2 regions of the Paenibacillus sp. FSL E2-0178 genome follow, and region 1 is predicted to be linked to the other one. Evidence: riboswitches for the same ligand, from Rfam matches in the RefSeq annotation. Region 1 holds a riboswitch; the other holds the start of a gene.

Region 1 (14,986 bases):
TTGCCAGCGAGTACGGGCGGGATTATTGGACGGAGCATCAGGTGGACCGCCGGATCGGCATAGAGGCTTTTGACGACATTGCCGTGGGCCATATCAAGCGGGAGGAACAGGCGCTTCTTACAGCAGACCGGTATCTGTTTGTTGATACGAATGCGATTACCACTTACATGTACGCCCTGGATTACCACGGCCGGGCTCCGGAGCTGCTAACCCGGCTGGCGCTGGAGAATGCGCAGCGGTACGATCTGTTTTTCCTGTGCGACGACGATATTCCTTATGACGATACTTGGGACCGCAGCGGGGACCAGAAACGGCATGTTTTTCACAAGCAGATCATAGCAGATTTGAAGGAGCGGCGGATTCCCTACATTACGCTTAGGGGGACGCTGGAAGAACGCATGCGTAAGGTAGACGATGTACTTGCGAAGTTCAAGCCTTATGAGAACTATTTCGGAGAGCTGCAGCACTAGAATAAAGAATCCGGGAGGCGGAGACGCTTGGAATTATTAGATCGTAACGGATTTACAGAACGTGAATTTCTGGAGCAATACCGGGCAGGGAATTATGAGCGGCCTTCGGTGGCGGCGGATATGGTGATTTTCACTGTAACGGACAGGGAGTCAGATGACTATGGCAAGCTTGCGGAAAAAGAGCTACGCATCCTGCTCATCCGCCGGGGAGGGCACCCCTGCCTGGGACAATGGGCGCTGCCGGGCGGTTTCATCCAGCCGGATGAGACCGGGGAGCAGGCGGCTGCGCGTGAACTGTATGAGGAGACCGGCGTTGCTGATGTATACCTGGAGCAGCTCTATACCGTTACCGATCCCGGCCGCGACCCCCGTACCTGGGTGATGAGCAGCAGCTATATGGCCTTGATTCACAGCAGCCGGTTCCAGATCAAGGCTGGGGACGATGCCGAAGACGCGGCCTGGTTCACGGTAAGCTACCGGCTTCTAGGGGAGCACAAAGAGCTGCTGGAAGAAGGATACGTCAGAACCTTTACTTACGAGCTTAAGCTGGGTGCCGGAGAGGGAGAACTGACGGCGGTTATAGACCGGACGGTGACAGCCAAGCCGGCCTCCAGGTCAGTCACTTACTCTATCCAGTCCAATGACGGACTTGCGTTTGATCACGGGAAAATCATTGCCCGCGCCATCGAGCGGCTGCGCCAAGAAACGGATGAAGCCGGCATCGCCCTGCACTTAATGCCTAAGCTGTTTACCTTAACGGAGCTGCAGTCGGTGTATGAGGTAATTCTGGACAAAGAACTGCCGGAGGCTGCCTTCCGGGACAAGGTGGCGGGTCTGGTGGCTGAAACGGGTCACTCCACGGACATTGCCGGACAATCGCCTTCCCGGTTGTATCAGAGAGACTGGATCAATATACAGGACAATGAAGATAGAAGGGTGGAGTTACAGGGGTGAGAGTGAAATTAGAAGGAATTACGGTTTTGGCCCTGGATGTTGCTGGAATGACTGGCTTCTATCGTGATGTTCTGGGATTTAAGGCTATTGTTGAAGAGGATCATTATGCTGAATTTGAGAATGACGGCGTTCGTCTAGCGATTTTCTCAGCACCCTTAATGGCGGATAACACGAACGGTCATCACTCCTACGCAGAGGAGCGTAAAGGACAGGCCTTTGAGCTTAATTTCGAATGTGACTCTCCTGAGGATGTCTACATTAGATACGATGAATTTGTTGCAAAAGGGGCTACAGGAATCACAGCGCCGAAGGTGGTGCCCTGGGGACACACCACGGGTTTTTTTGCAGATCCGGAAGGCAATATTCATTCCCTCTTTGCGGTCAACCGCTCTGTATAAACAATAAAGAGCATTTGACGGGCAAGAAGGTATGTATAACGGGGCGGCTAAAAAGGGGATCAAATCAGGCAACCCCAATTCTCTCAAGGAGAATCAGGGTCGCTTGGTTTGTGAAATGCTCATGGTCACCTTCCCTCCGCCGGAGGGGGATACATTATCCAGACTAAGGCTGCCCCCGTGCTGCTCGGCCACAGACCGGGCAATGTAGAGCCCCATCCCGTGATGGTTGCCGGAGCTTCGGCTCTGGTCGCCCCTGTAGAACTGATGGGTTGCTTCTTTCAGATCGGCCTGCGAGAAGCCGCGGCCGGTATCAGTGATCATGAAATGAACAGCATCAGCACCGCCCTGCACGAGCAGACCGATGCTTCCCTGCGGAGGTGTATGCTCTGCCGCATTCGCGAGCACGTTAACAATCCCCCGCAGCAGCAGCTCTTTATTAATGAAGAGGAACTCGGGCAGGTTCTTCTTCTGGACAGAGGTATGCAGGTTCTTCCCGGAGGACAGGGCCTTCAGCTGCAGCTCCAATTCTTCAATAATTTCCCCTGTTGGCACAAGAGATTCCCGGCGCTCCGCCCCAGCCTGCAGGCTGGACAGATCGATAACCTCCTGAACGAAGGCTTCGATGTCCCCGGCACTGCGGAGAATATAGCTGTTATACTCCCGCTGAGCATCATCCTGTGAGGTCTCCTGCAGCAGCTCTGCGTTTCCCCGGATGATGGTGAGCGGTGTCTTAATGTCGTGGGCCAGCGCGGAAATCTGTTCTCTGCGGGATCGTTCCAGCTCCCACTGCCGCTTAAGCGAGGTATTCAGGGCTTCCTTCATCCGGTCCAGGGAGGCCAGCACCTCATCGATCTCGCGGATTCCGGAGGGTTTAATGGTGAACTCCAGATTCTCACGCTGGATGTGCCCGGTCGCTTCCTGCAGCCCGGCCATTTTCTTCGACAGTCTGCTGCCGAACAGAGCGGCAAGCAGGGCGGCCTGGAGCAAAACACCGAAGATGAAGAGCAGGATGGCCAGCAGCTGGGGATTCGGCAGATAGCTGCGCAGCAGGGAAGAGGCGTACTGCGGCGTTAAGCTATACCGGAATATCCAGATTTCCTGCCCGTGCCGGGCGGTTGTATAGAAATGAGAGCCCTGGCTATCCCCATGCTGCACGATCTCCCAGGCATGTATTGCTTCCTGGCGTTTCAGATTACCGGCGAGCAGCGCTCCATCTCCGGTGAACACGGTATAATCGACCCGGTCCGGAACCATCTGCGGCGTTACTGCTTCGCTTGAGGCCAGCCGTTCCTTGAACGCTGCAATCTCCTTCTCGGCATAGTTTGCAGGCAGCACGGCATCCCAGGCAAAAGCCAGCGTGAACAGGCCAAGCAGCACGCCTAGCAGCAAGATCGTTCCCAGGCTTAAGAACAGAAGGTACTGCAGGAAAAAGGTGCGAAGGCGTACGGTTTTGGTTAATTTCACAGCTTCCACTTATATCCGATCCCCCAGATGGTCTCAATGACATCCATTCCATATTTGCTCAGCTTGGCCCGGATATTCTTAATATGCTCCGTAATAGCGCTGCTGTCGCTTTCCCCGTCATACCCGAAGACCGCTTCATAGATATGTTCCTTGGAGAAGACCTGTCCGCGGCTGCGGGCCAGGAATTCGCAGATTTCATATTCGCTTTTGGTCAGAGGCACCTTGTCCGCCTGGACAAACAGCTCTTTGCCGGAGAGATTGAAATGTACGTTCTCCAGATACAGCACCTTCCGCTTCTCCCTGCCCTCCCGCCTGAGGTGGGCATCAATCCGTGCCCGCAGCGCCCCAATACCAAAGGGCTTCACAATATAATCATCTGCCCCCAGGCCCAGGCCGTACATCAGATCGCTTTCCTGTGTTTTGGCCGTTAAAAAAAGAATGGGGCAATCCACTGCCGCGCGGATCTCCCGGCAAAGGGTAAAGCCGTCCACCCCCGGCATCATGACATCCAGCATAATAAGATCATATGCGCCAAGGTCGGACTGGCGCACCTGGGTGGAATCAGAGATCACCGTCACCAGGTGCTGATCCGTACGGAGTGCATTGCGAATCAGCGACAGGATGGCGGGCTCATCGTCTACTACGAGTATTTTGGCCATATTCATTCCCTCAATTATTAGTTGTAGGTCTAATTCTCCGTTGATCGTCCTTCCCAGCGCTTGAACCATAAGAGGCATAGCAGGGAAGCGGTGATTGTGCCCGGTATGCAGACTGCAATTCCGGTATTCAGGCCGGATACGGCAGGGGATAACGTGATACCGGAAGCGTGGATTGTCCATAAAGAGATGAAGCGGACACCCCAGGCGAAGGGGATATAGGGCCAGATCGAATCGCCCAGTCCGGTGAGCATTAAGGCGGATACCAGACTTCCCGCCAGTCCCGTTCCAATAGAAGTCCCCCGGCCAAATTGCAGGCTGGCTGTCAGGTGAAGCAGGTATAGAAATATATTGCTCCCGAACAGAATAACTGACCCGGTGAGGTAAAAGGGTAATCCCAGTCTGTCCTGCTGCAGAATCCTGCTAAAGCCCAGGCCAAAGAGGCTGTAAGCGAACAGGACGGCTCCGAAGCCAAAACACAACAGGAGCAGCAGCTTACTTATATAGGTTGTGATTCTGGCCGCAGGCATAGCAAGCATTCCTTGATACTGTCCTGCATTCGCTTCCTGTTCCGCCGCCATGGAGCAGACGAGCCCGATCAGGGCAGGAAGGGCACAGCCCAGAGACTGCATGAATGCCAATGCCTTGTCTGAGGCGCTCCATGGGGAGTAAGAATAGTAGGCCAGGAACACGGCAGCTCCGGTTAAGGGGGCCAGCAGATGAATCAGCAGAAACGGTGTGTGCCGGGTTTTGAGCAGATCCGCCCGCAGCAATCCCAGTAGTGTGGCCATCTTTACTTCGCCTCCTGCTTATGGAACCATAGTGCAGTAAGCAGGAACAGTAATCCGAACCAGACCAGGGAGACCAGCACATCAGCCAGAATCATGTCTGTGCTTCTCAGCGGACTGTCCGCCGGTACCGGGAGGCCATTCGGCAGAATGGACAGCACCGGGCACATGAGTCTGAAAGTAATCGTATAGGGGATGTAATCCCACAGTCCTCCGGCATCGAAGGTAACCACGCCCACGACAGTACCGAACATATTAAGCAGAACAGCGGCGAATAATCCGAGCCGTGCGGCCAGGAACAGACACAGTGGAATCTGCCACAGAAACGTAATGAAGATCAGCGCGCTGCCGGCCAGGCTGTTCAGCAATGGAATGGTCTGGCCAAACAGCATTCCCCCTGCTGTAATGCCAATCAGGAACAGGAGGAGAGCCGCGGACAGCCACTGCGCACAGGCGATGATTTTCCCGGCCCAGAGGATCTTCGGATCGACGGGAAGTGCCAGCAGTCCGCGGTATTTCATCTTGGCATCCTTATGCAGAGCCAGTGAACAAGTGAGTGTCAACGCCCCCGGCAAGAGCATGGTGTACCACCAGTTATAAGCCCCGGTCTGAAAATAGCTTCCGCCCATTAGAATGGCACACAGCAGCATCGTGAATACAGGGGCGATCCAGACCAGACTGGGGATGAAGGTGCGCCGCCATTTTAAACGTTCAGCCCTAATATGATTAAGCATGAGGCGCAACCTCCCTCCGGCCTGCTGCTGCCACCTGCATGAACAAGGCTTCCAGCTCTTGGCCGTGGGGAATGGCACCCTGATATCCCAGCACTCCGCCGGCGATAATCCCGATCTGATCCGCTACCTGTTCGACCTCGGAGAGCATATGACTTGAGAGAATGACAGTGATTCCCTGCCCGGGGAAGGAACGGATCAGCTCCCGCAGCTCCTGAATCCCGATAGGGTCAAGCCCGTTGGTCGGTTCGTCCAGGATGAGCAGCTCCGGCTGGTTCAGGAGTGCAATCGCGATGCCGAGCCGCTGCTTCATCCCCATGGAGAACTGTCCGGCACGTTTCTTCCCCGTCCGGGCTAAATCCACGGTCGTGAGCACCTCTTCGATCCGGGACTGCGGCAATCCGAGGGCAAGTGTACGTACCTTGAGATTCTCACGGGCGGTCAGGTTCTCATATAGCGGCGGCGCCTCAATCAGTACACCAATTCTGCGTAAGTCCTTCCGGGTCCAATCATGCCCTTGAATGCGGATGCTGCCGGAATCGGGGCGCAGCATGCCTGCGAACATTTTGAGTGTTGTTGATTTGCCGGCGCCATTCGGACCAAGCAGTCCATAGATCGAGTTGCGCGGTACAGCAAGTGATACATTGCTCACGACGGTTTGATGCTTGAAGCTTTTGCACAGATTCTCGGTTTCCAGAATAATGCCTTGCATAGTATATCATCCTTTCTATCTCCACAGTCTAAGAGGAGATTCTAAGGATTCTATAAGGATAACGGAGGATTCCCCCGCAAGAATGAAGGGTTATGCATGACAGAAACACCCTCCCCGGTACTGCAGGAGGGTCTCTGTTATGAAGCTGAAGCTAGAGTCGGCGGGATTCTAACGTTTCCGGAATGCGCCCCCGCGGGCCAGTGCAAAGAATATCAGTAAGGCGATAATTGAACCAACAATGGCTGGAATGATATGGAATCCTCCAACAACGGGACCCCTCGGCCCCAGCAGCTCGGTACCCAGCCAGGAGCCGACAAAGCCGGCAATGATATTTCCCAGCACGCCTCCTGGAACGTCGCGTCCAATCAGATTGCCGCTTAGCCAGCCGATAATTCCGCCGATAATCAACACCCAGAGCAGATACATTGATTTGTCCCCTTTCCAGTGGTTTATTCAAGGTATGTTAGGAAAGGGAATAGGTGAACTGCTTATTGAATAATTTTTTTAAATCCTGCTAATCCAGCGCCCTTACCGTCTCCCCCTCAATCAGCACAGGCTGATAATAGGTGCTGTTCCGCAAATCCTTCTTCCCCTGCAGCTTTTTAATAACCCATTCAGCGGCATCACGGCCCATCTGCTCCTGCGGATGGGTTAAGGTCGTGAGCTTGATGCCCGCATTCTTGGCGATATAAGAATTATCCTGGCCAATAATTGATAAATCCTCCGGAATCGAAATCTCCAGCTGTCTGCACACATTTACGACTTCCAGGCCAACCTCATCGTTATAGCAGACAATAGCCGTTAATACCTCTCTGTTATCGGTCAGGAATTGCTTCAGATTCTCGGACAGAGCCTGCTTGGACTCGGTATCGAAGGACAGCACCTGCTCGGGGTGAAAGCGTAATTTGGCTTCTCCAAGCGCTTTGATATAACCCTTCATGCGGTATTTGCCCTGCAGGTCATCCATTTTGGCGATAATACCGATCTGGGTGTGGCCCTTCGAGATTAGCTCTTTGGTCGCCAGATAACTGGACTGCACATCATCAAGACAGAAGAAAGGCACCTCCAGTTCTTCATAATAAGCATTAATCATGATAAACGGGACATCCTGTTCTTTGAACGACAGATAGTATGCAATATTAGGGTTGTACAGATTGCTCTTCGTAGGCTCAATAATCAGACCATCGACTCCAAAGGACAGCATCATTTCCAGCGCCTTCTTCTCCTGGGCGACATCATTATTGGTGCTGGCGAGCAGCAGCGAATAATTATCCTCGTTAAGTCTGCTCTCGATCCCGCGGATGATGGAAGGAAAGATGTAATCTGAGAGGTAGGTCGTGATGACACCGATGGTTTTCGTATTGGGGTTGCCCCCCGATTTGGACCGGAACTGGTTGCTTACATAGGTGCCTGATCCCTTCTCGCTTCTTAGAAAGCCCTCATTGGATAGCTCCAGGATAGCCTTCCGGACGGTTTGCCGGCTCACACCATAGGTGTCCTGCAAGGCTAATTCTGTAGGAATCTGCTCGCCCACACTATAGGTTCCTGACAGTATATTGCTTTTTATATCATCAAAAATAATCTGGTATTTGGTTTTCACCCGGCTCACTTCTTTCATGGTTGTTCATATACGAATCGGTATATCCGCAATAGTTGTACGTACACATTATAGTATGAATATATCGTTATTATAATCCAATGTCTACTATGTATAAGCGTTTCAAGGGAAATGTGGATTTCTCTCTGTAAAATTTGTATGTATATCTTGTGTGTTATGTTGACAAATGTACGAACAAAAAATATACTAAGTCTGTTAATAAAGGAAGCGCCTTCTTTCCATTTCTATTATAACAGTTTGGTTCAGAGAGGAGTAACGTGGGCATGGATCAGAACATCGGGCAAGCGATACTTAAGGGAGAAACTTCACTGGGTATCGAATTTGGATCCACACGTATCAAGGCAGTACTGATTGATCAGCGGTTTGAGACCATCGCATCCGGAAGCTTCGAGTGGGAGAATCTGCTTGAGGGCGGGTACTGGACGTATCATTTAACAGACATTATCAAGGGCCTGCAGGAGGCTTACCGTGAACTGAAGCAGGAAGTCCAGCAGAAATACGGTATTACGCTTACGACCGTTGGTTCTATCGGGTTCTCGGCAATGATGCACGGATATATGGCTTTTGACAGCGCAGGCGGGCTGCTGGTTCCGTTCCGGACCTGGCGTAATGCAACAACCGGTGCTGCGGCCAAAGAATTAACGGAGGTCTTCCAGTTCAACATCCCTGAACGCTGGACCATAGCGCACCTGTATCAGGCGATACTGAACGGGGAAGAGCATGTGCCTCAGGCGGAGTTCGTAACAACGCTGGGCGGGTATATTCACTGGCTGCTGACCGGCAGCAAGGCGATCGGGATCGGCGATGCTTCGGGGGTTTTCCCGATAGATGAGGCCACGCAGGATTACAATGCAGCGATGGTTGCACAGTTCGATGAACTCATTGCAGACAAGGGCTACCCTTGGAAGCTGAAAGATATTCTCCCTAAAGTGTATACTGCGGGCGAGCAGGCAGGGCTATTAACAGAAGCGGGTGCGTTAATTCTGGATGCGTCCGGGGAGCTGCAGCCGGGTATTCCGCTGTGTCCTCCGGAAGGCGACGCCGGAACAGGTATGGTTGCTACGAACAGTGTCCGCAAACGGACCGGTAACATCTCCGTAGGCACTTCCGTGTTTGCAATGATCGTGCTGGAGAAGGATCTTACAGCCGTATATCCGGAGATTGATATGGTTACTACTCCAGACGGCAGTCCGGTCGGCATGGTTCATGCCAACAACTGTTCCAGTGATCTCAACGCCTGGATCGGCCTGTTCCGTGAATTCTCGGAGGCGATGGGCTTTAAGGCAGACCCAGGGCAATTGTTCAGTGTCCTGTTCAATAAAGCACTGGAGGCGGATGCTGACGGCGGCGGTCTGCTGAGCTACGGGTATTTCTCCGGGGAGAATATTACCGGGATTGAGAAAGGCCGGCCGCTGTTTGTACGCTCACCGGAGAGCCGGTTCAATCTGGCCAACTTCATGCGGACGCATTTATTCTCCGCTTTTGGCGCGCTGAAGATCGGAATGGATATTCTGACCAAGCAGGAGCAAGTGTCCATCGACAGTATTCTGGCTCACGGCGGGTTATTCAAAACTCCTGTGGTCGGGCAGAAAATCGTTGCCGCTGCAATGAACGTCCCTGTCTCTGTCATGGCAACAGCCGGAGAAGGCGGCGCATGGGGGATGGCGATTCTGGCCTCCTACATGCAGAACAAAGCACAGCAGGAGCGTCTGGATGACTTCCTTGACCACAAGGTATTTAAGGATGTGGAAGGACAAGTCATCCATCCGGATGCGGCTGATGTGAAGGGCTTCGAGCTATTCATGGAACGTTACACTGCAGGGATCGCGATCGAGCAGGCTGCTGTAGATCATCTGGTAGAAAACGGGAGGGGTTAACCTATGTTGGAGCAACTGAAAGAAGAGGTATTCGAGGCCAATCTGGACCTGCCTAAGCATGGACTTGTCAAATACACCTGGGGCAATGTGAGCGCAGTTGACCGTGAGAAAGGCGTATTCGTCATCAAACCAAGCGGCGTCAGCTATGACAAAATGAAGCCTAGCGATATGGTCGTAGTGGATTTCGACGGTAACGTGGTTGAAGGGGAGATGAGACCTTCCTCGGATACACCGACACATGCGGTACTCTACAAGCATTATGCAGAAATCGGCGGCATCGTGCATACGCATTCGACCTGGGCGACCATCTGGGCGCAGGCCGGGCTGGATGTTGCTGTAATGGGCACGACACATGCCGACACCTTCTATGGGGCGGTACCCTGCGCACGCTTCCTGACGCAGGAGGAGGTTGACCGCGGCTATGAAGCGGAGACCGGACGCGTGATCATTGAGACTTTTGAACAGCGGGGCCTTGATATTATGGCAGTTCCCGGCGTCTTGCTGAAAGGCCATGGCCCGTTCACCTGGGGGAAGAATGCCCATGATGCAGTGATGAACAGCGTGGTGCTGGAGGAAGTGTCCAAGCTGAACCATTTTGCCCGCGAGCTGAACCATTTCGCTGAAGAATTGCCGCAGCGGATTCTGGATAAACACTATCTGCGCAAACATGGTAAAGGCGCTTATTACGGTCAGAAATAATCTGATTTATATATTATCCAAGAGAAGAGGATGAAATAATATGTCAACAGTAAGCGCTAAGCAATTCTGGTTTGTTGTAGGATCACAGCATCTGTACGGAGAAGAAGCCCTCGGTGAAGTCAAAGCTCATGCACAGGAGATGACGGATGCCCTCAATAACAGCGGTGTGCTGCCTTATCCGCTGGTGCTGCAGGATCTGGCGGTCAGCGCAGACAAAATCACTTCGATCATGAAAGAAGTCAACTACCGTGACGAGGTTGCCGGTGTCATCACCTGGATGCATACCTTCTCCCCGGCCAAAATGTGGATCCGCGGCACGAAGCTGCTGCAGAAGCCGCTTCTGCACCTGGCTACCCAATACAATGAGAGCATTCCTTGGGCTACTCTGGATATGGACTTCATGAACCTGAACCAGGCTGCCCATGGCGACCGTGAATACGGGTTCATCAATGCCCGCCTGAAGAAACAGAACAAAGTGGTAGTAGGGTACTGGGAACGCGCCGAAGTCCAGAAGCAAATTGCCGAATGGATGGACGTTGCCGTTGCATATAACGAAAGCTTCAATATCAAAGTGGCCCGCTTCGGCGACAACATGCGCAACGTGGGCGTTACCGAAGGCGACAAGGTAGAAGCCCAGATTCAGTTCGGCTGGACTGTGGATTACTTCGGAATCGGCGATCTGGTTGCATATGTAAACGAAGTGAAGGAAGAAGAAATTGATGCGCTGTTCGCTGAATATGCAGAGCAGTATGATTTCGATTACGGTTCATACAGCAAAGAAGCATGGGAAGCCAGCGTGAAGGTACAGGCCAGCTATGAAATTGCCCTCAAACGCTTCCTGGATGCCGGAAACTACAATGCGTTCACTTCGAACTTCGAAGACCTGCACGGCATGAAGCAGCTTCCGGGTCTTGCCGTTCAGCGTCTGATGGCACAAGGCTACGGCTTCGCCGGCGAAGGGGACTGGAAGACAGCGGCCCTGGACCGCCTGATGAAGGTGATGAGCCACAACCTGAATACCGGATTCATGGAAGATTACACCTACGAAATGGCTGCCGGCCAGGAAGCGATTCTGCAGTCCCACATGCTTGAGGTTGACCCGAGCCTGGCCAGCAACAAGCCGAAGGTGCTTGTGTCTCCGCTGGGTATCGGCGACCGCGAAGATCCGGCCCGTCTCGTATTCGACGGCAAGGCCGGCGAAGGCGTTGTGGTATCGATGGCTGACTTCGGCACTCATTACAAGCTGCTGATTAACGAAGTTACTGCCTTCGAGCCGACGGTTCCGGCACCGAATCTTCCAGTGGCCCGTGTGCTCTGGCAGGTGAAGCCTAACTTCCAGGATGGAATTAAGGCATGGATCGAGAACGGCGGCGGTCACCATACGGTGGTGTCACTCAACTTGACTACAGATCAGATCGTTACCTACGCCAAGCTGGTTGGCCTGGATTATGTAATCATTAAATAAATAGCGGAATAATGTTGGATCAAATGAGCGGATGGGCTATTGCCTGTCTGCTTTTTTTTAATGCAGAGCCAAGATATTACCGGTAAACTCATTCTCCGTGCCCGTGATTTTCTAAAATCCTGTACAAACTACAACATTCGCTTCATTAAATTGGACTAAATCGAAAATTGTTGTACAAAAAGCAGCATTTCTCCTCCTTCATACGGTTTAGCGTGGAAATTCTTGTATTTCATACAACAATCTATCTAAACAACCGGGTATCTGCGCATCCAAGTTGCAAAACGTACAACATTTATGCCGCTGCAGTGCAGGAGCGCACCCTAGAGATCTAGCCATAGGTAGGAGACTTTTATCACTGTTCAATACTCACATGCCGAGTAATATGTTAGAATATCAGAATGCATTAACGCTTCACCAATTTAATACATCACACGGGCTATGATTGCTATGGATCACACTATAGCAGGAGCAGCTTCTGGAGAGACTGCGGGAGACCGCAGCGCCGAAGGGTTCACAATCTCAGGCAAAAGGACAGAAGAGTACGGAATTTGTATTTGTCATGCTGATTAATTACGGTCAGCGGCGCAGGTAGCTTATTTTGATATTCTTATGAACCGGGAGATTGGATGACATCCAATCTCTTTTTTATGTTATTTGGCAGCAAAGCGTTGTACACATTAAGGGGGAAAATGGCAATGGCACAGACAGAATTAAAGAGAGATTTGGCGAACCGGCATGTACAGCTGATCGCTATCGGCGGCACGATTGGTACAGGGTTATTCCTGGGATCAGGCAGAGCGATTCAGCAGGCCGGGCCGTCCATTATGATCACGTATTTACTCGTGGGAATTGCCGTGTTTTTTGTGATGAGGGCGCTGGGTGAGCTGCTGCTCTCCAAAGCGGGATATCAATCTTTTACGGACATTGCTGAAGACTATCTGGGGCCGCGGGCTGCATTCATTACGGGCTGGACCTACTGGTTCTGCTGGATTATGACGGCGATGGCGGACGTGATTGCAGTGGGCGTATATGTGCAGTACTGGTTCGATATCCCGCAGTGGGTGCCGGCCGTCATCTGCCTGATTATTCTGTTAGGACTCAATCTGCTGACGGTCAAAAGCTTCGGCGAACTCGAATTCTGGTTTGCTCTCATCAAAGTCGTCACGATTCTTGCCTTAATTGGCCTGGGAATCATTCTGCTGGTCATCGGGTTCAAGACGGATGCGGGATCGGTGACGGTCCGCAATCTCTGGGAGCACGGGGGTGTGTTCCCGAACGGTGTCAAGGGCTTCTTATTTTCCTTCCAGATGGTTGTGTTCGCTTATGTCGGTGTGGAGCTTGTGGGTGTATCAGCCGCAGAAACAGCAGATCCGGAGAAAAATATTCCGTCGGCGATTAACAAAATTCCTCTGCGGATTCTCTTCTTCTATGTAGGCGCGCTCTTCGTCCTGCTGTGCATTAACCCGTGGACCCAGCTCAGTGCAGCTGAAAGTCCTTTTGTGCGAACCTTCAGCCTGGTCGGGATTCCGGTTGCTGCGGGCATTATCAATTTCGTCGTCTTAACCTCAGCAGCTTCCGCCTGCAACAGCGGGATGTTCTCGACCAGCCGGATTCTGTATAATCTGAGCAGAAGGAATCAGGCATCCCCGCAGCTCGGCAAGCTGAACCGAAATCATGTGCCTGCTAACTCTTTATTTATTTCTACAATAGTTATATCGGCCGGGGCGCTGCTCAGCAAGCTTATTCCGGGCCAGGCCTTCGGCATTGTCACCACGATCAGCGCCATTTGCTTCATCTGGGTGTGGGGGGTTGTGCTCGTATGTCATATCAAGTATAAGAAGAACCGCCCGGACTTACATGCCTCGTCCAAATTCAAAGCACCGTTCACACCGGTTATCAATTATGCGGTATTAACGTTGTTTGCCGCTATTCTGATCATTATGCTGTTCGCAGATGATACCCGTCCGGCGCTGCTGTTTACGCCCCTATGGTTCATCCTGTTGTTCGTCCTGTACTCCATGCGAAGCAAGAAGGAGAAAAGTGATGCCGATGTTAGTATAATCAATACATGAGTGCAAGAATGTTCAAACGCTACTGACATGTTGTCAGCAGCGTTATAAGGAGGAATCCGAAACATGAAGCATAGATTACTCCAATATATGACCCGGCTGACCTCCCTCAGTGAAGAGCAGCAGCAGGCTATTCTGGATGAGATTCTTGTTGTGGAATACAGCAAGGGAGCGACTCTGCTTAGGCAGGGGGAGGTTCCCGGTCATTGCTATTTCGTGTTAAAAGGATGTGTACGGCAGCATAGTGTTGACGTCACAGGCCGCGACATCACCTCGAACTTCTACACAGAGGAGCAGGCGATTGCTATCTTCAATGCGCATAAAGAGGAGGCTTCGTTGGAATACAGCCTGACTTGTCTGGAGGACTGCGTGCTGGTTGTCGGTGCGCTGAATACCGAGAGGGAAATGTACGCCAGACACACGCAGCTGGAGCTGATGACACGCCGGATGATCGAGGAGAACTTCGGACAGGTACAGGCGGAATTCGCCGCCTTCATTGCGGCATCCCCCGAAGACCGCCTCAAGGCACTGCTGCATCGGAGGCCCGGCCTGATCAGCCGCGTCCCCCAGCATCAGCTGGCCAGCTATCTCGGGATGACACCGGAGTCGCTCAGCCGGATTAAGAAGCGGCTTGAGCGCGAACACGCGCAGCCGGGACTTTGAACAGCAGCCAGATGCCAAGCCCCAGCTCCCCTGCGGTCATGGGCAGCATGAACACCCATTTGATGATTTGGAGGAATTCTCCACACCCTGGCACAAGTGTGCCGCACAGATGTACCACAATATAGCCGAAGCCTGCCAGCAGCAGCAGCACACTGACGGGCTTCGGAATATTCTCCGACCATAACGCCAGCACACCTATAATCAGCAGATGCCCCCCGAACAGAATCAAACCAGCCGACCATACCGCTTCAAAAGCATGAAGATTAAGCATGACCTCGGCCTGCAGCTCCCCTCGTGTGAAGCCGGAAAGTGCAACCTCCCTGTTACCGGTAAGAAGGGATACCACGATCAGACTGGAGACAGCAACCCCCAACACTGCCGTATAAGCCAGGCGCAGCCATGCTCCCAGCAGGGACAGGCCC
Region 2 (14,986 bases), 510 kb from region 1:
TCAAATTGCAGGTTCTTGGCCGCGTCCTTCATCTCGGCCTCCAGACGCTGCATCAGGCTCTGCTTCTCTTTCTTGTTCAGCTTGCCGCCGGCGCCGGTGAGATAATCGGCCTTCGACTCGGCCACTTTAGTGGCCTCGATGATGTCACGCACTTTCTTGTTGATTGTCGTAGGTGTGATGCCGTGCTTCTCATTATGGGCAATCTGAATTTCACGGCGGCGCTGGGTTTCGCTCATCGCCTTCTCCATGGAATCCGTAATACGGTCGCCGTACAGAATGACACGTCCATCAGAGTTACGGGCCGCCCGGCCGATCGTCTGAATGAGTGAACGCTCGGAGCGGAGGAAGCCTTCCTTGTCAGCATCTAGGATGGCGACAAGGGAGACCTCCGGCAGGTCAAGACCTTCTCTTAATAAGTTAATACCCACCAGTACATGGAACGTACCGAGCCGGAGATCACGCAGGATGGCCATTCGCTCCAACGTCTTGATATCGGAGTGCATATAACGTACCTTAATCCCGATTTCCTTGAAATAATCGGTCAGATCCTCGGACATCTTCTTCGTAAGTGTTGTAACGAGTACACGCTCATCACGCTCTACACGGTCACGGATTTCACTGATCAGATCATCGATCTGCCCCTCTGTAGGGCGTACTTCGATGATCGGGTCCAGCAGGCCGGTAGGACGGATAATCTGCTGCACCATAGTATCGCAGTGCTCCATTTCGTACGGTCCCGGTGTAGCAGACACATATACAATCTGGTTCACTTTCTCTTCGAATTCCTCGAACTGCAGCGGACGGTTATCCAGCGCGGACGGGAGGCGGAAGCCATGCTCCACCAGTACAGTCTTACGCGCACGGTCACCATTATACATAGCCCGGATCTGCGGCAGCGTTGCATGGGACTCATCAATAACAATCAGCATATCATCCGGGAAGTAATCCATTAAGGTATATGGAGTCGCTCCCGGCTCACGGAAGGTAAGCGGGCCGGAATAGTTCTCGATACCGGAGCAGAAGCCCACTTCCTTCATCATCTCAATATCGTACCGCGTCCGCTGCTCCAGGCGCTGGGCTTCCAACAGCTTGCCCGCATCACGAAGCACGGCCAGCCGTTCCTCAAGCTCCCGCTCAATGTTGATAATAGCTACACGCATTGTTTCTTCCTGGGTGACAAAGTGCGAAGCCGGGAAGATCGCTATATGATCGCGCTCACCAATCAGCTCTCCTGTGAGAACATCAATCTCGGTAATGCGCTCTATCTCATCTCCGAACAGCTCCACACGGATCGCATGCTCCCCCTGTGAAGCCGGGAAGATCTCGACCACATCGCCGCGTACCCGGAACGTCCCGCGTACGAAGTTAATGTCATTGCGCTGGTACTGGATCTCCACGAGCCTGCTCAGAATCTGATTGCGCGGCTTCTCCATCCCTACCCGCAGTGTCAACAGCATACTTCCGTATTCCTGCGGCGAACCGAGGCCGTAAATACAGGACACACTCGCAACAATAATAACGTCACGCCGTTCAAACAGCGAACTGGTGGCGGAGTGCCGGAGCTTGTCAATTTCTTCATTTATGCTGGAATCTTTCTCTATGAAGGTATCGGAGGAAGGAATGTACGCCTCAGGCTGGTAGTAATCGTAGTAACTGACGAAGTAGTCAACGGAATTGTTCGGGAAAAATTCTTTGAACTCACTCGCCAGCTGCGCCGCAAGCGTCTTGTTGTGCGCAATGACCAGCGTCGGGCGGTTCAGTTTGGAAATCACTTGTGCGATGGTAAAGGTCTTGCCTGTACCTGTCGCTCCCAGCAGCGTCTGGTGCTTCTTGCCCTGCCGGATGCCGTCCAATAATTCTTCTATGGCATGAGGCTGATCGCCCTGGGGTGTATACTCGGACTCCAGTTCAAATGTCTTTGTACTGACGACAATATCACTCATTTGCCCGTCTCCCCTCTATCGTCTAAAATATATGAATATATTATAATTGTAGCCCTAATAGTTGCCTATCCATACCGTACTGAAAAATATGGAAGATAGGAATACACGTTCCCGTTTATTATACAGCGTTGCCCAGATTGATGCAAACCATAATATATAGAAATTTAAGGAGCCTGAACTTATGGATATCACTTCAATTATCGGCCTGCTGGCAGGCCTTGCCGCAATGATAGGCGGCTTTCTCTGGGAAGGCGGAAGCTTATCCGGCCTGCTGCAGCTGAACGCCGCGCTGATCGTATTCGGCGGCACCCTTGCCGCTGTACTCATCAGTTTTCCGGCCTCCAGATTACGCAGCGTCCCGGCGGCTCTGCGCCTGGCATTCGGCAGACATCCCGACACCACCCAGGAGAAGGCCGAAGAGCTGATCTCCATGGCGGCGATTACGCGCCGCGGCGGCGTGCTCGCACTGGAGAAGAGAGCGGAGGAGCACCCCGATACCTTTACCCGCGAAGGGCTGTTTCTAATTGTCGACGGCACCGATCCTGATCAGGTCCGGCAAATTCTTGAACTGGAGATGGACGCCAAGGAACTGAAGTATGAAGGCTATGCCAAAATCTTCGAAGCCGCCGGCGGCTATGCTCCGACTATGGGCATCATCGGCACCGTAATGGGATTAATACGGGTACTGAGCAATCTGACGGATCCCTCTAATCTGGGGGCCTCGATCGCTGTAGCTTTTACAGCAACGCTCTATGGCGTAGCCAGTGCTAATCTTATATTTTTACCCATCGCCTCCAAAATCAAATCCCGCAGCCAAAGCGAACTGGGCAGCATGGAGATGCTGCTTGTCGGTATCCTGTCCCTGCAGAATGGGGATCATCCGCATCTGGTCCGCAAAAAACTGACCGCCTTTATTCCCGATGTCTCACCTAGACGCAGCAGCAATAATAACCCGGGAGACCCGCTATGAGACAAAGAAACCGCCGCCAGGGACGTAGTAGAGGTAAGGAGAACCGAGACCGCTGGATGATTACTTATGCGGATCTGATTACGCTTCTGCTCATTTTTTTCATCATCCTGTACGCCATGAGCAGTCTGGATACGCAAAAATACGCGATCGTTACCGGTTCATTATCTGATACCTTTAAGAGCGGCAGTCCTGTGCTTGAAGGCGGAAATGGAGTGCTGGATGGTAATCAGGGGAACACGGGAGCCGCAGTCTCGAATGAACAGGAAGCAGGCGGAAGCACTGGTGGCGGTCTTTCTTCCGGGGGCAATGTGAAGGAGAGTGGTTCGAACGGAACCGGGACGGGCACAGATACATCCGGGCAAAACGGGGAAACTGCAGAACACCAGCCTTCGGCGCGCGAGCTCGCTTTTCGTGAGCAGGAGGCCAAACTGGCCGCGCTTATGGGGGTAATCACCAAATACGTGGAAGATAACAACCTTGGGGAGCAGATCTTTGTAGCGGATAAACCGCAGGGCATTGCCATCACGCTTAGCGACCGGTTCCTGTTCGATGCCGGCAAAGCTGAGCTGAAATCACCTGCCTTTCCGGCACTGCGCCAGCTCTCCGGCCTGTTCCGCGGAATCGGTGCCACGATCAGCATCGAAGGCCATACCGACAATGTTCCGGTAACCGCCGCTTCAGATTACACGGATAACTGGGAGCTATCCGGCGCCCGCGCACTCTCTGTGCTGCGCTTCTTCCTGGATAACGAGGGGCTTAGCCCCGATACTTTCCAATATGCCGGTTACGCGGATACCAGACCTGCTTACGATAACACTACCGTTGAAGGACGGCAAAAAAACCGCCGGGTCGAACTCATTGTCCTGCGGCAGCTTCAGGAGGAAGAATAACGCGAATCCGCAAGCGAATCAGCTCAGAGTTCTGCAGATGAGAAGGCACGGCAACCATTTGCTAGTATAAGGAGATTGAACGCTATGCAGACTACAAACGGAACGACACCGGACGCCACCCGTTATCTCTATTTTCTGCGGCAGCTGGTTTCGCTGATCATGATTGTTTTTGCCCAGGGAATAATCACCTTCTTCGCGGGTTTATTATCTGTATTTATGATGTTCTTCTCCTCCGATTACTTCTGGGGAGACCTGGCCCATTTGTATCCACCCGATAAACTGATGTATATAGGCATTGACTTCCTTATTGCCGGCGCAGTCTTTGCCCTGCCCTGGCTCGGGGTCTGGTGGATGCTGTACGGTTTGTCCGAGGATGGACGCATCCGCTGTTTCCCTCTTCTTTTACTCTTCGCCTATCTGACATTTGTGATCCTCTTTCTGCAGATCAATCCGGTCTATAACCCGGAAGCCATGATCCCTTCCTCCGCCGGGGAATCCACCTTTCTGGTCTGTATGGGCATGTCTGCCGTGGTGCTTTTCCCGTTTTATTCGGCCGGTGTGTATTACTTCGTGCTCAAACCCAATACCCGTCCCAGAAAAAGATACCGGTTCCTATTGCTGTGCCTTATCTTTGCCGTTGCGGGTTTGGCTCTGCTCCCCGCCCTTTGGCACTTGGCTCCCCGCATTTATCCGGGCCTGCTCAGCTTTCCGGAATGATACAGAAACGCAAAAAGACAGACCTCTCACATTAGTAACATCTAATGTAATAAGAGAAGCCTGTCATGTTCATCTGTTCGTAAATCCAGTTCAGTCATCTATTCAAAAAATCCGGGTACATAAACGGTTGAAACTATTCCCCAACCAATTCCTTATAAGCAGCCGCATCCAGCAGGCCGGAAGCTGCCTCGGCGAACTCACCGTCAAGCTCCAGCTCAAAAATCCATCCGCCGCCGTATGGCTGATCATTGATCAGCTCCGGACTGGTTTCGAGTGCGTCGTTGATCTTGGTTACCTTGCCGGATACCGGCGAGTACAGCTCCGACACCGTCTTAACAGACTCGATGCTGCCTACGCTGTCGCCCGCGGAAATGGCTGCGCCGACTTCCGGAAACTCAACAAACACGATGTCGCCCAATAAATGCTGCGCATGATCCGTAATTCCCACACGTACTACGCGTCCTTCACCCTGCTGTGCCCATTCATGCTCTTCGCTGTATAGCAGGTTGTCCAACACTTCACTCATTTCCAAGCCGCCTCTTTTCCACATTTGGAGTTCTAAATTTAGTTATAGCCTAAGTTATGACCTTGCCTAATGTCAATATAACTGACAGGAAAATTAAATTTGTCATCTTTTTGACGTTTTTTGATTGACATCGTGCTTGTAAACCCGGTTTAATGGAGTCAGTAGAAAAACATATGGTTTGCGAATGATGGCATAGGGAGAGACTGACCCTCAGGGGCAGCGCCGAAGGAGTAAGCCCGGGATGGGTGAATCTCTCAGGCAAAAGGACCTTTGCCGGACGCATCTCTGGAGAGCATCCACAGCCTGGACAACAGGAAACGGATCACCAACGGGGAAACCTGCGGGCAGGATAGCAGGGTAACTCTCAGGTACAAAGGACAGAGCGAACGTCTATTGATGCATGTTTGATGTGCATTGATGGACTTTCGCCTGTCCTTTTTTGCATGTAAACAGACTAAGGGGTGACACGATGGAGTCTTTGAGAAGAACGCCTTTTTATGATCTCTATGCCGCTTATGCGGAGTCCAGATGCATTGATTTCGGCGGCTGGGAGCTGCCGGTGCAGTTTACTGGCATCGTTAAGGAACATGAAGCGGTCCGCCAGCAGGCCGGACTGTTCGATGTATCGCATATGGGTGAATTCATGGTTGACGGCAGCGGCGCTGAAGCCTTCCTGCAGCAGATGACCACCAATGATGTCAGCCGCCTAGCAGATGGTGCAGCGCAGTATACCCTGATGCTCTATCCGAATGGCGGCGTAGTAGATGATCTGCTCGTCTACCGCCTGGACCATGAGCGCTACATGCTCGTCGTGAACGCCTCCAATATCGACAAGGACTTCCAGTGGCTGCAGGAGCATCTCACCGCTGAATTCAGCGGTGTCAGCCTGAAGAATGTCTCCGATGAGACGCTGCTGCTCGCTCTGCAGGGTCCGCTGGCTGAGAAGATTCTGGCCGAAGTTACCTCTGCCCCGCTCGCAGAGCTGAAGCCCTTCCACTTCATCGAACACGCCGAGGTCTGCGGCGTTTCTGTACTGCTCTCCCGCACCGGCTATACCGGGGAGGACGGCTTTGAGCTGTACGCCCCGGTCCACACAGCGGCTGCACTCTGGAATGGTCTGCTGGCCGCAGGCGCGCCGCATGGCCTGACCCCTGCCGGACTCGGCGCACGCGACACGCTCCGCTTCGAAGCCAAGCTGCCGCTGTACGGCCAGGAGCTCTCGGCGGATATTACGCCGCTCGAAGCGGGTGTCCAGTTCTTCGTGAAGCTGGACACAGCGGATTTTATCGGCCGTGATGCCCTGCTGAAGCAGAAGGAAGCCGGCCTCCCGCGCCGCCTTGTGGGGCTTGAAATGATCGACCGCGGGATTCCCCGCTCCCATTATCCCGTATATGCAGACGGTGTGAAGATCGGTGAAGTCACAACCGGCACACAATCACCGACGCTGAAACGTAATCTCGGACTTGCCTTGCTGGATGCTGCCTATACTGAGATCGGCACAGAGGTGTATGTGGAGATCCGCGGCAAACAGCTGAAGGCTGCCGTGATCAAAGCCCCGTTCTACAAAAAGAGCCAAGGAGTGAAGCCGTAATGAAGCACCGCTATCTGCCTATGACGGAGCAAGACCGCGCAGAGATGATGGAAACTGTAGGGATTCAGTCCATTGATGAGCTATTCGCTGACATCCCTCAATCTGTCCGCTACCAGGGAACGATGCCAATGTCCGGCCCGCTGGACGAATATGCGCTGCTGCGCCATATGAAGGGTCTGGCTGACAAAAATGCCGACTTTGATACCCATGCCAGCTTCCTCGGCGCTGGCCTCTATGACCACCATATTCCTGTTGTCATTAACCATATTATTTCCCGTTCGGAATTCTATACTGCCTATACCCCTTATCAGCCGGAAATCAGCCAAGGCGAGCTTCAAGCGATCTTTGAATTCCAGTCGTATATCTGTGAGCTGACCGGTATGAAGGTCGCCAATGCCAGTATGTATGACGGCGCAACGGCCTTCTCCGAAGCAGCCGTGCTTGCCGCAGGCGCCACCAAACGCAAAAAGCTGATTGTCTCCCGTACGGTACACCCGGAAGCACGCCAGGTACTTCGCACTTCCGCCAATGCCTGGGGCCTGCAAATCGTGGAGATCGATTATAAGGACGGGGTTACCGATCTTGCCAAGCTGGCTGAGGCCATTGATGCCGATACTGCCGCTGTTCTGGTCCAGTCGCCCAACTTCTTCGGCGGCATCGAGGATCTGCGCCAGATTGAGCCGTTGATCCACGCCGTCAAGGGATTGCTCGTGGTCAGCGCGAATCCCATTGCACTCGGCGTGCTGGAAACGCCCGGCAAGCTGGGCGCCGACATCGTAGTCGGCGACGCACAGCCGCTGGGTATCGCCGCATCGCTCGGAGGACCAACCTGCGGATTCTTCGCGGTTGCCGAACCGCTGATGCGCCGCATGCCGGGCCGGATCGTCGGCCAGACCGTTGACCGTAACGGCAAGCGCGGCTTCGTCTTGACCCTGCAGGCGCGCGAGCAGCACATCCGCCGCGAGAAGGCGACTTCAAACATCTGCTCCAACCAGGCGCTGCTGGCGTTATGCGCTTCTGTCTACTTGTCCGTCATGGGCAAAGAGGGCATGCGCGAGGTTGGCGAGCTGAACATCCGTAAGAGCCATTATGCCGCCGGACGGCTGGCTGAAATCACCGGTGCAGAGCGCGTCTTCACAGCCCCGTTCTTCAATGAATTTGTCCTGAAGCTCCCGGAAGGCAGCAACGTCAGTGAAGTGAATTCCAGGCTGCTGAAGGCAGGCTATCTGGGCGGCTATGATCTGGGCCGCGAGTATCCAGAGCTGGCCGGACATATGCTGGTTGCCGTGACTGAGAAAAGAAGCAAAACCGAAATTGACGAATTCGCCACTGCACTGGAGGGCTGTATATGAAACCGGAACAAACTTTGATCTTTGAATTAAGCCGGCCCGGCCGCTCGGCTTACTCTTTGCCTCTATGTGATGTGCCGCAGGAAGAGAGCATCAGCTCACTGATTCCCGAGGGCTTGCTCCGCAGCGAGCCGGTAGTGCTGCCGGAAGTATCCGAAGTGGATGTTATCCGCCACTATACTGCCCTGTCCCGGCGTAACTTCGGGGTCGATAACGGCTTCTATCCGCTAGGCTCCTGCACGATGAAATATAATCCGAAGATCAATGAAGATGTCGCCCGCTTCCCCGGCCTTGCCAAGATCCATCCGTACCAGCCGGAAGAGAGCATCCAGGGTGCACTTGAACTGATGTATACACTGCAAAAGGATCTCGCCGGACTGACCGGCATGGATGCCGTCTCCCTGCAGCCTGCCGCCGGTGCCCATGGCGAATGGACCGGCCTGATGATGATCCGCGCCTACCATGAAAGCCGCGATGAGGTCCGCTCCAAGGTCATCGTGCCGGATTCCTCGCACGGAACCAACCCGGCCAGCGCCGCAGCCGCCGGACTCGATACCGTCACCATCCCTTCCAATGATAAGGGAATGGTCGACCTCGAAGCGCTGAAGGCTGCGGTCGGCAGCGACACCGCCGCGCTGATGCTCACGAACCCGAGTACTCTCGGACTGTTCGAGACGCAGATCGTAGAGATCGCCGCGATTGTCCATGAAGCCGGCGGTCTGCTCTATTATGACGGAGCGAATTCCAACGCCATCATGGGCATCACCCGCCCGGGCGATATGGGCTTCGATGTGGTCCATCTCAACCTGCACAAGACGATGAGTACTCCGCACGGCGGCGGCGGTCCGGGAGCCGGGCCGGTCGGCGTGAAGGCGAAGCTGATCCCGTTCCTGCCCCAGCCGTCGGTGGTGCAGAACGAAGACGGCAGCTTCTCGCTTGACTCCGGCGGGCCGCAATCTATTGGCCGCGTCAAAGCCTTTTATGGCAACTTCGGTATTCTGGTCCGCGCTTACGCCTATATCCGCACCTACGGCCCGGACGGACTGCGCGAGGTGTCCGAGAACGCTGTGCTGAATGCCAATTACATGATGCACCGTCTGGCACCTTATTTCGAAATTCCATTCCCGGGTGTCTGCAAGCATGAATTCGTCATGTCCGGCAGAAACCTCAAGCAGTACGGCGTACGTACCCTGGATGTTGCCAAACGGCTGCTCGACTTTGGTTACCACCCGCCAACCGTGTACTTCCCGCTGACCGTAGAGGAATGTATGATGATCGAGCCGACTGAAACCGAAAGCAAGGAAACGCTGGACGGCTTCATTGAGACGATGATTCAGATCGTTAAGGAAGCGCAGGAGACACCAGAAATCGTAATTAATGCACCCCATACCACAGAGATCAGCCGTCTGGATGAGACCCAGGCCGCGCGGAAGCCGGTACTGAACTGCTCCTGCGGCTAAACGCGACTGGCGGCAACGCGCAGGCGAAATGACTTCACCGCAAATAAATAGCCGGGCAAGCGATACGCTAGTATCACTGCCCGGCTATTCTTATGTATATATAGCGTTACGCGCCTTCTAGGGCGTTAGCCGTTTGACGAACTGGAAGCGGTCATTCACCCGCATTTTACTGTAAATACTCTTCAGCATATTCCGAACCGTGCCTTCACTGATGCCCAGATCACTCCCGATGTGCAGCGCGCTTTTCTCAAGTAACCATAGCCTTGCTACATCCTGCTCCCGCGCGGTCAGCTTATATTCCTGTAAGGTGGCTTCCAGGCGGTATTGCTGCATCTCCGGGTTCTTCTCCATCCACTTCTCCATAATATTCTCGGCAATCTGCTGCACGAACGGAATGGCGAATTCAATCGGTTCTCCTCTATTAAAAGAAATGTCCACATATCCGAAGACGGTATCCTCATTCTGCAGCGGAGCACACACACAGTTCCAGTTCTGGAAGGCCTGGTCGGAATGCTCCGCCCCCCGCACTACCCCGATGCAATTCATCTCCATGGCCAAGGATACGGCATTCATGCCCGAGCGCTGCCTGCATAAGCTAACCCCCGGACGCAGCTCCGCCTGTTCCATCTCATCCCGGGTAACCGGAGAAGAACAAACCAGCTCCAGAATGGTTCCCTCCCTGTCCGTCAGGAATACAACATAAGGAATAGAGAGCAGCTGGCTTAATTTATTCATTTCACTGCGGATGGAAGATATCATGGCTCTATGATAGATATGCTCTTTCGATTCTTCTGGAAAAGAAACTCCGGACTGCCCGCTATGTAATTCGATTTGCTCTGCGTCAAGCGGCCGGAAGGCTTCAAGCTGCTGTGCTTCCAAATCTCCGGGCACGCTCCATGCTCTCGATTGTTCAAAGATTCTCACGACGATCCTCCTCCATTTTTACCATTTCCTATATAACCGATTTTAAAAGAAAGTATTATAACATACAATCACGGAATAAAAAACATTCAGCATTGGACCTGTAAATGAACCTGCAAGCGCTGTAAAATAGAAAAATCTGCAGTCAAAAATCACAAGTGAAAACGGCTATGTTGTCCTGTAATAAGGACCGTACCCTTTCAGCAAGGAGGTTCTACATGCTTCGCATTGGCTATATCTCGGCAGTCCTGAATCTGGCAACCGCTATGGTATCATTCATGCGCTTCGGCAGTAATTATGCGCTGGCGATCATGATCAGCTATACACTAATGTTCTTCCTGGGTTACAGGCTGCTCCGCTCCAAAAGCAATCTGGCCCTAATCCCGCTGCTCACGGTCAGCTGCTCCTGCCTGATGTACAACGTGGTCTATGTTCTATTGAAGCAGATCAACCTTGTAGACCTGTACGCTGTAGACTGGAGACTGGAAGTTCAGCTGGTGCTGCCACTGTTAATAGGGTTACTCCTCAAAGCCATTCTCGAACGAAGCGGCAAATCCCGGTTAGTCTAGTTAACCAGGGTAGCCGCTTTTTTGCAGCATCATTCGCCATAATAATCTAAATAAATATATTCATTCGATGGATTGTGATAGTTTTCGACATTGCCGCAGTGATATATTTATTCATACGTCTTTTACATAGATTGGGATTCATAAATTTATATGCTGCGAACAAGCGAACGCGCTTTCAAAGTAATTTCCAGGAGGGTTAGCCTTGAGTATTATTGAAGCCAGAGGGCTGAGCAAGTCCTTTATGCAGGCAGTGAAGGAGCCGGGCCTGGGGGGAGCGGTTAAGCACCTGTTCCTGCCCCGGCATATCGAGAAGGTGGCGGTTAAGCCGCTGGACCTGAGTGTAGAAGCAGGCGAGACGGTAGCCTACGTGGGCCCGAACGGTGCAGGCAAATCGACCACCATCAAGATGCTGACCGGAATCCTCATGCCCTCAGCCGGCACTGTTTCTGTAAACGGTATCAATCCGTACAAAAAAAGAATGGATAATGCCGCCCAGATTGGCGCCGTGTTCGGCCAGCGTACCCAGCTGTGGTGGGATATCCCGATTGTGGAGTCTTTCTCGCTGCTGAAGGATATTTATCAGATTCCTGGCGCCGTCTACAAGACGAATATGGAGCTGTTCACTGAAATGCTGGGAATGAGCGAGTTCATCCATCTCTCTGCCCGGAAGCTCTCCCTGGGTCAGCGGATGCGCGCCGATCTGGCCGCAGCCCTGCTGCATAACCCGCCGATTCTGTATCTGGATGAGCCGACCATTGGCCTCGACGTATCCGTGAAGCAAAAAATCCGCGAGTTCATCAAACAGATCAACCAGGAGCAGAACACTACGGTGATGCTGACCACCCATGATCTGGGGGATATTGAGGATCTGTGCAAACGGCTGATTATCATCGACCATGGGGCGATTATTTATGACGGCAGTCTGAGCGAGGTGAAGGCCCGTTTTGCCAAAAACCGTGTCATCTTCTTTCAGGTCGGATCGCCGATGCCGGAGTTATATGCGCAGCTCGCGCAGACACCCGGAATGAAGCTTGCGCAGCAGAGCGCGCAGGAATTCTCGGTCTCTTTTGACCGGTACGAATATACCGCCAGTGAAGTGGTGGGCCGGGTGATGAGATATGGCGAAGTGGTCGACTTCCGAATGGAAGATACTAATATTGAGCAGGTCATCAAGGCCGTCTATGACGGCAAGCTGGATCTGACCGGAACCGGGGAATAAGGAGGCTTACACACGATGATGACTGCTGCCCAGTTTAAAATGTACAGAAGTATCGCGAACCGCTCCCTGCAACGGGTTTTGGCCTACCGGATTTCTTACATCATTACCTTTCTGGCGAACTCTATCAATCTGCTGGCCATTTACTTCCTGTGGCAGGGCATTTACAGCGGGCGGGAGGTGGTAGGCGGCTATACCTGGGACCAAATGAAAACCTATCTGCTGGTTACCTTTCTGGCCAACTCCGTGTTGTCCTGGTATTCGGAATCGGCTATTTCCGGCAAAATCCTTGACGGCAGCGTCGCCGTAGACCTGCTGAAGCCGGTCGATTTCCAGACCGCAAGATTCGCGGAAACCTTGGGCTCGAGCCTGCTTGAAGGCGGCATGAGTACGGTGCTGCTGATCCTGTTCGCTACCTTCCTGACCGGAGTCACCTTTCCGGGTTCGCTCTCTGTCTATGTCTTGTTCGCAGTCAGTCTGCTCGGTGCAATCGTGGTGAAATTCGGCGTTGTCTATCTGGCAGCACTTTTATGCTTCTGGTCCACCGGATCGATGGGCATCGTCTGGACACGGATTGCTCTGACCAATCTCCTGTCCGGAGCTTTGGTACCTCTGGCCTTCTTCCCGGACTGGCTGGAAAAGCTGGCGCTCCTGCTGCCCTTCCAGGCCATCATCCACACGCCGTCGATGATTTTTCTGCAGCAGGCAGATACCGGGGAGAGTCTGCGGCTGATCGGTATTCAACTTTTCTGGGGGGCAGCACTCTGGATTGCCGGCAGAGCAATGTGGAACTGGGCGGTACGCCAGGTGACCATCCATGGAGGCTAAGGCAGGAAGAGGCCGCAGAATGAAAATGTCCCAAATGCTCTACCTCTACAAACGGCTGTATGTGCAGCAGCTTAAAGCGATTTTGGAATATAATAAGGACTTCTATATTTTGATGTGCTCGGCCGCCTTGACGCAGATTCTGGGGTTTGTCTTCCTCTGGGTGATCTATGACCGGATTCCGGATATTAACGGCTGGAAGTTCTGGGAAGTTACGTTTATGTACGCCATGATCTTTCTGACGGAGGGGATCGGCTCTTTGTTCTTCGAAGGCACCTGGCGCCTCGGGCGGCTGGTCAACATGGGCGAGCTGGACCGTTATTTGCTGCGGCCGGTGCCCGTTGTCCTTCAGGTGTTCTGCACCGGGATCGGCATCAACGGACTCGGCAATCTGCTGATCGGCGGAGTGATCGTCTGGGAGTCGCTCGTTCATAGCCCGGTTCACTGGACGCTGGGCAAAGCCGCCATCCTAATCCTGCTGTTTCTGACTGCGGTCATCATCCGGGTATCGATCAACCTCGCGGGGAACTCCGCAGCCTTCTGGATCCGCAATGCGGGCAATGCCTTTCCGCTGATGGTGCATAACCTGTCCGATCTGGCCAAATATCCGATTACCCTGTTCCCACAGGCGATCCGCATCTTTATTTCTACTGTGCTGCCCTATGCGTTCATCAGCTTTTATCCGGCAACCTATATTTTCGGCAAAAGCGGATGGTCCGGCTGGTGGCTGCTCGCCCCTGTTGCGGCAATAGGAAGCGCGGCTGCGGCCTATGGTATCTTCCGGTATGGATTGTCTAAGTATGAGAGTACGGGGAATTGATCGTCCGTTAAGTTATAAAAGTCTAGTTTTGGAGTAGGATCAGTGGTAGTTCATTGGTGGACGCTCCGCAAACGGAACGTTGTTCCAATCGCTGTTGTGTCCAGATTTTTTTGATTTCACCTTATCGGTGAAAATCCGGACACAAAGGCGACCGCTAACGCTTTTACACAATCGTTCCGTCCGCTCCGCTGTTTAAACGGGAAACGGGTTTACACCTTTAAACACATAAATGCCTGAACACCTGAATAGCTGAACACCGCAAAATAGACCTCCCTTTATAAAATCGGAATTGTTAGCAACCGGTTCAATAGGAAGGTCTCTTTGTGCATAATGATAGTTATGTTCAACTATGGCTAAAGAGCAACAAATCGCCGCTTGTCCAGATCTAACTCGTATACATGTGGCTCCGGTTCAGGATCACCGCCAGCGCCAACCAGCGGGTACACACATCCGCTTCCTTGAAGCTGATCTTATTGAACTCCAGAACATGGTGAGATGGCCGCACGAATAAGAATGCAGGCAGCTCTAATAGTAACTGATCCTGATGGTCTCCCTGTAGATGATGGTGTCGTAGCAGACAACCAACAACTCAAGCACGATGCCCGGCTGCTATTATCGCCTTTCTCGAAAATCCTGCCCAAAATACAACAATTCCCTCATACAAACGGCCGTATTCCAAAATTGTTGTACAAACGCTCATGACGCTGTGGCGTCACCCCCTAGAATGAAAATAGGTATTCTCTATGTTTCTACATTCTAAACCTGGAAAAACTGAAGATAACAAATCTGTGGACGAGCCTTTATTGGGGCCAAAAACCCTGTTGTACAAACTGTCCCATTGCGACTCTCAGGCACCGCCTATTGCACATCAAAGTGCGTGTATAAAATTCTACACTAATGAGCGCATGATTTGTGAATTGACAGGAAAGTAGGAATAGATTCATGGATGCTATACGCGAATGCTGTGCGGGTCTCGATGTTCATAACAAAACGGTCGTCGCTTTTATTCTAAACGGACCGCTGGACCACACTCCCCAAAAGCAAATCTCGACGTTCGGAACGACAACTCGTGAATTATTGCGGCTTCAAGACTGGCTTATCGCGAATCAGTGTCAGGCGGTGGCGATGGAGAGTACAGGCGTATTGTGGAAACCGGTCTGGAATGTACTGGAATCGACGTGCGACATCG

The links. Region 1 has a riboswitch for glycine ahead of MHI42_RS21155 (amino acid permease). Riboswitches for the same ligand answer to the same signal wherever they lie in the genome.
Region 2: it holds a riboswitch for glycine, as region 1 does, so the genes downstream of both, gcvT (glycine cleavage system aminomethyltransferase GcvT) here and MHI42_RS21155 (amino acid permease) in region 1, are expected to answer to the same signal.

The regions. Positions count from the first base shown of each region.
Region 1 covers NZ_CP151953.1:4,853,599-4,868,584, forward strand. Annotated here, with positions in the region: gene MHI42_RS21090 (AAA family ATPase) at 1-470, shown strand, start outside; gene MHI42_RS21095 (NUDIX hydrolase) at 498-1,424, shown strand; gene MHI42_RS21100 (VOC family protein) at 1,427-1,822, shown strand; gene MHI42_RS21105 (HAMP domain-containing sensor histidine kinase) at 1,916-3,295, opposite strand; gene MHI42_RS21110 (response regulator transcription factor) at 3,283-3,945, opposite strand; gene MHI42_RS21115 (lantibiotic immunity ABC transporter MutG family permease subunit) at 3,975-4,733, opposite strand; gene MHI42_RS21120 (lantibiotic immunity ABC transporter MutE/EpiE family permease subunit) at 4,736-5,464, opposite strand; gene MHI42_RS21125 (lantibiotic protection ABC transporter ATP-binding protein) at 5,457-6,173, opposite strand; gene MHI42_RS21130 (GlsB/YeaQ/YmgE family stress response membrane protein) at 6,342-6,599, opposite strand; gene MHI42_RS21135 (GntR family transcriptional regulator) at 6,688-7,773, opposite strand; gene MHI42_RS21140 (FGGY-family carbohydrate kinase) at 8,055-9,668, shown strand; gene MHI42_RS21145 (L-ribulose-5-phosphate 4-epimerase) at 9,672-10,367, shown strand; gene araA (L-arabinose isomerase) at 10,408-11,832, shown strand; glycine riboswitch at 12,298-12,377, shown strand; gene MHI42_RS21155 (amino acid permease) at 12,528-13,904, shown strand; gene MHI42_RS21160 (Crp/Fnr family transcriptional regulator) at 13,968-14,564, shown strand; gene MHI42_RS21165 (DUF4386 domain-containing protein) at 14,521-14,986, opposite strand, start outside.
Region 2 covers NZ_CP151953.1:5,367,485-5,382,470, reverse strand. Annotated here, with positions in the region: gene uvrB (excinuclease ABC subunit UvrB) at 1-1,943, opposite strand, end outside; gene MHI42_RS23385 (flagellar motor protein) at 2,125-2,913, shown strand; gene MHI42_RS23380 (flagellar motor protein MotB) at 2,910-3,803, shown strand; gene MHI42_RS23375 (hypothetical protein) at 3,888-4,520, shown strand; gene gcvH (glycine cleavage system protein GcvH) at 4,654-5,046, opposite strand; glycine riboswitch at 5,231-5,326, shown strand; gene gcvT (glycine cleavage system aminomethyltransferase GcvT) at 5,516-6,637, shown strand; gene gcvPA (aminomethyl-transferring glycine dehydrogenase subunit GcvPA) at 6,637-7,989, shown strand; gene gcvPB (aminomethyl-transferring glycine dehydrogenase subunit GcvPB) at 7,986-9,446, shown strand; gene MHI42_RS23350 (helix-turn-helix transcriptional regulator) at 9,564-10,370, opposite strand; gene MHI42_RS23345 (hypothetical protein) at 10,586-10,936, shown strand; gene MHI42_RS23340 (ATP-binding cassette domain-containing protein) at 11,139-12,155, shown strand; gene MHI42_RS23335 (ABC-2 family transporter protein) at 12,171-12,980, shown strand; gene MHI42_RS23330 (ABC-2 family transporter protein) at 13,000-13,797, shown strand; gene MHI42_RS23325 (IS110 family transposase) at 14,740-14,986, shown strand, end outside.